Pigmentiphaga aceris: one gene and its partner. The protein of the gene in region 2 binds, or shares a complex with, the protein of the main gene of each other region. Links are inferred from orthologs where the notes say so. Each region holds a gene or a part of one and is shown on either strand. Other genes may lie near its edges. The genes, in order: trxB and trxA.

Region 1 (3,287 bases), 2.7 Mb from region 2 along the record:
TCAGAAGGGCCACACCGAGCTGTATCGTGGTGCCGAATACGTGGTCGATTTCCTGCCGAAGATCCGGCTGGAAGTGGTGGTGGGCGACGCCTTGGTCGAGCAGGCCATTGAAGCCATTCTGCGTTCGGCTCGTACCGGCAAGATCGGTGATGGCAAGATCTTCGTCACGCCGGTCGAACAAGTCATCCGTATCCGCACGGGTGAAACGGGCGAAGCGGCTGTGTGATTCAAGGCGGGAGCAGGTCTGACCTGACTTGCCTTTTCAGCAAGAAAAAACGGGGCTTCAAGGCCCCGTTTTTACGTCTGCAAGCAGCCACGGCGTTCAAGCCGCCACGTCTTCCGCCCGCCGGGAGCGCAGCAGCACCAGCACAACCCCCGCGCCGCCATCCACATCCCGCGCTTCGACAAACGCCAATACCTGTTCCTTCTGAACCAGCCAGCGACGCACTTTTTCTTTCAGCACGGGTGTACGGTTTTTCGATCCCAGGCCTTTGCCGTGGATCACGCGCACACAGCGCACTTCGCGCTTGACGCAGTCGCGCAGGAATTCGCTCAGCGCTTCGCGCGCTTCATCTACCCGGCATCCATGCAGGTCGATTTGCGAACCGACTACCCATTGGCCGCGACGCAGGTTGCGCACCACATCCTGGCCCAGGCCGCTGCGGCGATAGGACAGGGTCTCGTCGGTTTCGATCAGCCAGTCAGCACCGTACTCATCCGACAGGGATTCGCGCAGTACGGCCTTGTCGTCTTCCCAGCGTTTGAAGGGCAGGGGAGGTGGCGAGGCTGGTGCGGGGGTGAAGCGGGCGGTGGTGGCGAGTGGGGTCACGTCGCCCATGGCGTGACGGAATTCGTTGGCGGCGCGGCGCGCGTCGACGGCCGCCGCTTCCCGTGCCGCTTGCGCCACGGCTTCGGCGCGGCGTTGCTCCTGCAGCGCCTGCCGCATGGCTTTCAGCCCGGCAAAGCCGGTGTGCAAGGGTTTCTTGGCCACCCGTGTTCTCCGATGTTGCCTGGGAATGGGCAGGGTGTTCCCATGACGAGATGGCGTGTCGCCACTTCTGTAGTCACGCACCCGGCAGGGTGCGCGTCTTGAGTGTCGGTGTCGTGCAAATTCGGTCTGGTGTGGACGCACCCACAGGTGCGTCCATCCAAGGTCTTACTTTACTGCGCTTCGCCGTCCAGCCACTTCTGGGCGTCCAGCGCGGCCATGCAGCCCGTGCCGGCGCTGGTGATGGCCTGACGGTAGATGTTGTCCTGTACGTCGCCGGCGGCGAACACGCCGGGCACCGAGGTCATGGTGGCCAGGCCTTTCAGGCCGCTGCGGGTCACGATGTAGCCGTCCTTCATCTCCAGTTGGCCCTGGAAGATGTCGGTGTTCGGGTGGTGGCCGATGGCGATGAAGGCACCGGACACTGCCAGGTCTTCGGTTTCGCCGGTTTGCGTGCTGCGGATGCGCACGCCGGTCACGCCGGATGCATCGCCCAGGACTTCCTGCAGTTCGTTGAAGACCTTCAGTTCCATCTTGCCCTCCGAAACTTTCTCGTTGAGCTTGTCGACCAGGATCGGCTCGGCGCGGAACTTGTCGCGACGATGGATCAGTGTCACCTTGCGGCAGATGTTCGACAGGTACAGCGCTTCTTCCACGGCAGTGTTGCCGCCGCCGACCACGACCACGTCCTGGTTTTTGTAGAAGAAACCGTCGCAGGTGGCGCAACCCGACACGCCACGGCCCATGAAGGCTTCTTCCGAGGGCAGGCCCAGGTACTTGGCCGATGCGCCGGTGGCGATGATCAGGGCGTCAGCGGTGTAGGTGCCGGAATCGCCGATCAGCGTGAACGGGCGTGCGTCGAGCTTCACCGTGTGGATGTGATCGAAGATCATCTCGGTGTTGAAGCGCTCGGCGTGTTCCTGGAAGCGCTGCATCAATTCCGGGCCTTGCACGCCCATGACGTCGGCGGGCCAGTTGTCGACTTCGGTCGTCGTCATCAGTTGGCCGCCCTGGGCCATGCCGGTCACCAGCACGGGCTTCAGGTTGGCGCGCGCGGCATAGATTGCTGCGGTGTAGCCAGCAGGGCCTGAACCGAGGATCAGGACGTTGGCGTGTTTGGTTTGGCTCATGGCAGGTTATTGCGGCCGGTTAAGGCCGGATGATGCAAAGAAGCACCCATTATAAGTAGCACCTCGTTGCACCGTACTCATGCTTTCCTATGGCACCCATAGACGGGGAGCATCGTCAGCCACCTATAATCTTGCGCATGGCACGCACCGCACGCACCGCACCCGCCGCGAACCCCCGGCAATCAACGACTCGTTCTCTTCTGGGGCTTATCCCCAGCAGCCTGTCCAAACTCGCCCGTGAGGCGCGCTGGATACTTTTTGCGTCCCTCGCGGCGTACCTCACCCTGGTGATCGCCACCTACCACGCCACCGATCCGGGTTGGTCCCACTCTGTGGTGACCGACCGCGTGTTGAACAGTGGCGGGCGCTTCGGTGCCTGGGTGGCGGATTTAACCCTGTATTTATTCGGTTTTTCCGTCTGGTGGTGGGTGATCCTGCTGCTGCAACGGGTCTACGCTGGTTACCAGCGCTTGGCCGATCAACTGTCGAAAACCGACCCTGCCGACGCACTTCCACGCGTCCGTTGGGAACAGGCAATCGGCTTTTTCCTGCTTTTGCTGGGCTCGATGGGCCTGGAAGCCACCCACCTGACCGGATTTTTGTTGCGTCACAGCATCGGTTTGCCGAACGGTGCGGGCGGGTTGATCGGGCAGGCGCTGTGGAAAGCCAGCAGCGTGGGTCTGGGTCAGGCAGGGGGGACTTTGCTGTTGGTGGCCTTGTTCGCCATGGGCACCAGCTTGTTCTTCGGTTTTTCCTGGCTGGTGATTTCCGAGCGCATCGGTGGTGCGCTGGAATGGGTGGTGGTGCGCGTGCGTAATGCCGTGGCTGCGCGCGAAGACCGCAAGGTGGGTGAAGTGGCGGTGCAAAAGCGCGCCGTCGACGTGGTGGCCAAGCAGGAGGTGCTGGCCCACGAGCCCGTCAGGATTGAGCCCAGTGTGACCGTGGTGCCCAAGGCAGAGCGGCTGAGCAACGAAAAACAGCGTCCGCTGTTCCAGGATGTGGGCGATTCCACCTTGCCGCCGCTGGACTTGCTTGATCCTGCCGACCGCGAACAGGCGACTATCCCGCCCGAAACCCTGGAATACACCTCGCGTCTGATCGAGAAAAAGCTGGCCGACTTCGGCGTGAGCGTCTCGGTGGTGGCGGCGCAGGCGGGGCCGGTCATCACG
Region 2 (3,132 bases):
GACTGGATTTCGTCCATGTCGTAGATGAACTTGCGCAGCACCCAGACCTTCTGCAGCACATCGGGCTTGATCAGCAGTTCTTCGCGGCGGGTACCCGACTTGTTCAGGTTGATGGCCGGGTAGACACGCTTTTCAGCCAGGCGACGCTCCAGGTGCACTTCGCAGTTGCCGGTGCCCTTGAATTCTTCGTAGATCACGTCGTCCATGCGGCTGCCGGTTTCGATCAGCGCCGTGCCGATGATGGTCAGCGAACCGCCTTCTTCCAGATTGCGCGCGGCACCGAAGAAACGCTTCGGGCGTTGCAGCGCATTGGCGTCCACACCACCGGTCAGTACCTTGCCCGAGGCCGGCACCACGGTGTTGTATGCACGCGCCAGACGGGTGATCGAGTCCAGCAGAATCACCACGTCTTTCTTCAGCTCGACCAGGCGCTTGGCTTTTTCGATCACCATTTCTGCAACCTGCACGTGGCGGGTGGCCGGTTCGTCGAAGGTGGATGCAACCACTTCGCCGCGCACCGAGCGCTGCATTTCGGTCACTTCTTCAGGGCGCTCGTCGATCATCAGCACGATCATCACGGCGTCGGGATGGTTGCTGGTGATGGCGTGGGCCATGTGCTGCATCATCACCGTCTTGCCGGACTTCGGGCTGGCGACCAGCAGGCCGCGCTGGCCGTGGCCGATGGGCGCGAAGATGTCCAGAATACGGCCGGTCAGGTTCTCTTCGCTCTTGATGTCGCGTTCCAGGCGCATCGGGCGGTTCGGGTGCAGCGGCGTCAGGTTCTCGAACATGATGCGGTGCTTGACCTGTTCCGGCGGCAGGTTGTTCACCTTGTCCACCTTCACCAGCGCAAAGTAACGCTCGCCGTCCTTCGGAACGCGCACTTCACCTTCGATCGAATCGCCAGTGTGCAGATTGAAACGGCGAATTTGCGACGGCGAAATATAGATGTCGTCGGTGCTGGCCAGGTAAGACGTTTCCGGCGAACGCAGGAAGCCGAAGCCGTCCGGCAGCACTTCCAGCACACCGTCGCCGAAGATCTGTTCGCCCTGCTTGGCGCGGCGTTTCATGATCGCGAACATCAGTTCCTGCTTGCGCAGGCGGCTGGCGTTGTCGATCTCAAGGGTGGCGGCCATTTCCAACAGTGCGGAAACGTGCAGCGCCTTCAATTCGTTCAGATGCATTGCGGGTATTACTCCGGGATTTTTGGCTGGGGGACGCTGCGGTGAGCATCCTGCGCGCCGGCAGGGCCGGATCTCGGGCAATCGGGAAACCGATGCGGACGATCCGGCGTGCGATGAGGTGACGAGTGTCTGAAGCGTGTTCTTTCGGTGGAGCAGGGCGGGTCTGCGACGTGGCGGCCCGCCCGTGTTATTTGACTCTTCGGTTTACAGCGAGCCGTCCAGGAATGCGGTGAGCTGCGACTTCGACAGCGCGCCGACCTTGGTGGCAACAACCTGACCGCCCTTGAACAACATCAGGGTGGGAATGCCACGAATACCGAATTTGGAAGCGGTAGCCTGATTATCGTCCACATTCAGTTTGGCGACCGTCAGTTTGCCGGCATATTGCGCGGCAGCTTCTTCCAGAATCGGCGCAATCATCTTGCAAGGGCCGCACCATTCGGCCCAGTAGTCCACCAGCACCGGTTGGTCCGACTGGAGTACATCCGTGTCGAAGCTCGTGTCGCTGACGTGCTTGATCGCGTCGCTCATGGTGTTCCTTCTTGTCGCGCCACGGCGCGGAAAAAATGATGGATACAGAAACTTTGTTGGCTTGCCCGACTGCAGCACACTGCGTCTACCGCAATCGGCATGCCCAATCGATCCTGTCGGCGGGTGCGGCGGCTCGCGCACGACAACACGCGTGAGGGGGCAGGCGCAGACAGGGGGGAGGGCAAGAGGGGCGCTGGAAAAAACAGCAAAAGGCCCGAGATAACGTTAATGGTAACTGTAAAAAGCGCGGCGCTCAACGTGGCCGGCTTTTTATGTGTTTTCGTCCGCTTTTCGTGCCTGTTCAGCGGCATTTGAGCCACCACCGCTGCTTGTATCAGCCCCCCTACAATGCCTGTAGTGCCACCGCGCGCGTTGCCGCCCGCTGTGCGTTGATCCGTTTCAGCCTTTCCATCGTCCGGGAACTCCACTCTCATGTCGCAGGCCACCCCGCTTCAGCCGGGATTCATGATCGTCCAGAGCAATCGCCTGGAAGACCTGCGCCAGCTCGCGGTCGGCTGGATGCGCCGGTATCCGCTGAACCCGCTTGAAAACGAAGTCATCCTGGTGCAAAGCAACGGGATTGCGCAGTGGCTCAAGCTGGCGCTGGCCGCCGACCCCGACGCGGCAGATGGCGGCGGTTGTGGCATTGCTGCGGCCATCGACGTGCAACTGCCGGCCCGTTTCCAGTGGCAAGCCTATCGCAGCGTGCTGGAACGCGGAACGATTCCGGCCACCTCGCTGCTGGATCGCGCCCCGCTTACCTGGCGATTGATGCGCTTGTTGCCCGCGCTGCTGGCGCAGCCGGTTTTTGCGCCGTTGCACCGTTTTTTGCATGGTGACGATGATTTGCGCAAGCGTCATCAGTTGTCTGAACGGCTGGCCGATCTGTTTGATCAATATCAAGTCTATCGAGCTGATTGGCTGACCGACTGGGCGGCGGGGCGCGATGTGTTGCGCACGGTGGCAGGCACCACCCGACCGCTGGATGCCGAGCAATCCTGGCAACCGGCGCTGTGGCGGGCGGTGCTGGCAGACGTGGGGCCTGAAGGCCTGGCGCAAAGCCGCGCCGGGGTGCATCAGCGTTTTCTCGAACAACTGTCGGCGCTGGATCAAGCGCCCCAACGCCTGCCGCGCCGGGTAATGGTGTTCGGTATTTCCTCAATGCCTGCGCAAACGCTGGAAGCGCTGGCGGCCATGGCCAGGTTTGTCCAGGTGCTGCTGTGTGTGCACAACCCCTCGCAGCACCACTGGGGCGATATCGTGGCCGACAAGGAATTGTTGCGCCACGAATATCGTCGTCAGCAACGCCGGCCCGGTACGCCGGACCAGCTTGATGCCGACGCCATGCACGCACACGGCCAGCCTTTGCTGGCGGCCTGGGGCAAGCAGGGCCGGGACTACATTTCCCTGCTGGATC

The links.
Region 1: the proteins of trxA (region 2) and trxB are in contact, whole or in part, in a crystal structure (PDB 1F6M), measured with the Escherichia coli proteins. The link is inferred for Pigmentiphaga aceris from one-to-one orthologs.

Annotation. Positions count from the first base shown.
Region 1 is NZ_CP043046.1:4,196,366-4,199,652, reverse strand. Bases 141-3,105 are described here. They hold trxB (thioredoxin-disulfide reductase), read right to left. Parts: upstream 2,119-3,105; coding sequence 1,162-2,118; downstream 141-1,161. Other genes in these bases: FXN63_RS18160 (DNA translocase FtsK), read left to right, coding at 2,256-3,105; FXN63_RS18170 (Smr/MutS family protein), read right to left, coding at 323-991; FXN63_RS18175 (P-II family nitrogen regulator), read left to right, coding at 141-226. In the rest of the region: more of FXN63_RS18175, read left to right, coding at 1-140; more of FXN63_RS18160, read left to right, coding at 3,106-3,287.
Region 2 is NZ_CP043046.1:1,503,376-1,506,507, forward strand. What follows is about bases 53-2,862. They hold trxA (thioredoxin TrxA), read right to left. Parts: upstream 1,716-2,862; coding sequence 1,389-1,715; downstream 53-1,388. Other genes in these bases: rho (transcription termination factor Rho), read right to left, coding at 53-1,184; recC (exodeoxyribonuclease V subunit gamma), read left to right, coding at 2,148-2,862. In the rest of the region: more of rho, read right to left, coding at 1-52; more of recC, read left to right, coding at 2,863-3,132. UniProt on the Escherichia coli protein: Participates in various redox reactions through the reversible oxidation of its active center dithiol to a disulfide and catalyzes dithiol-disulfide exchange reactions.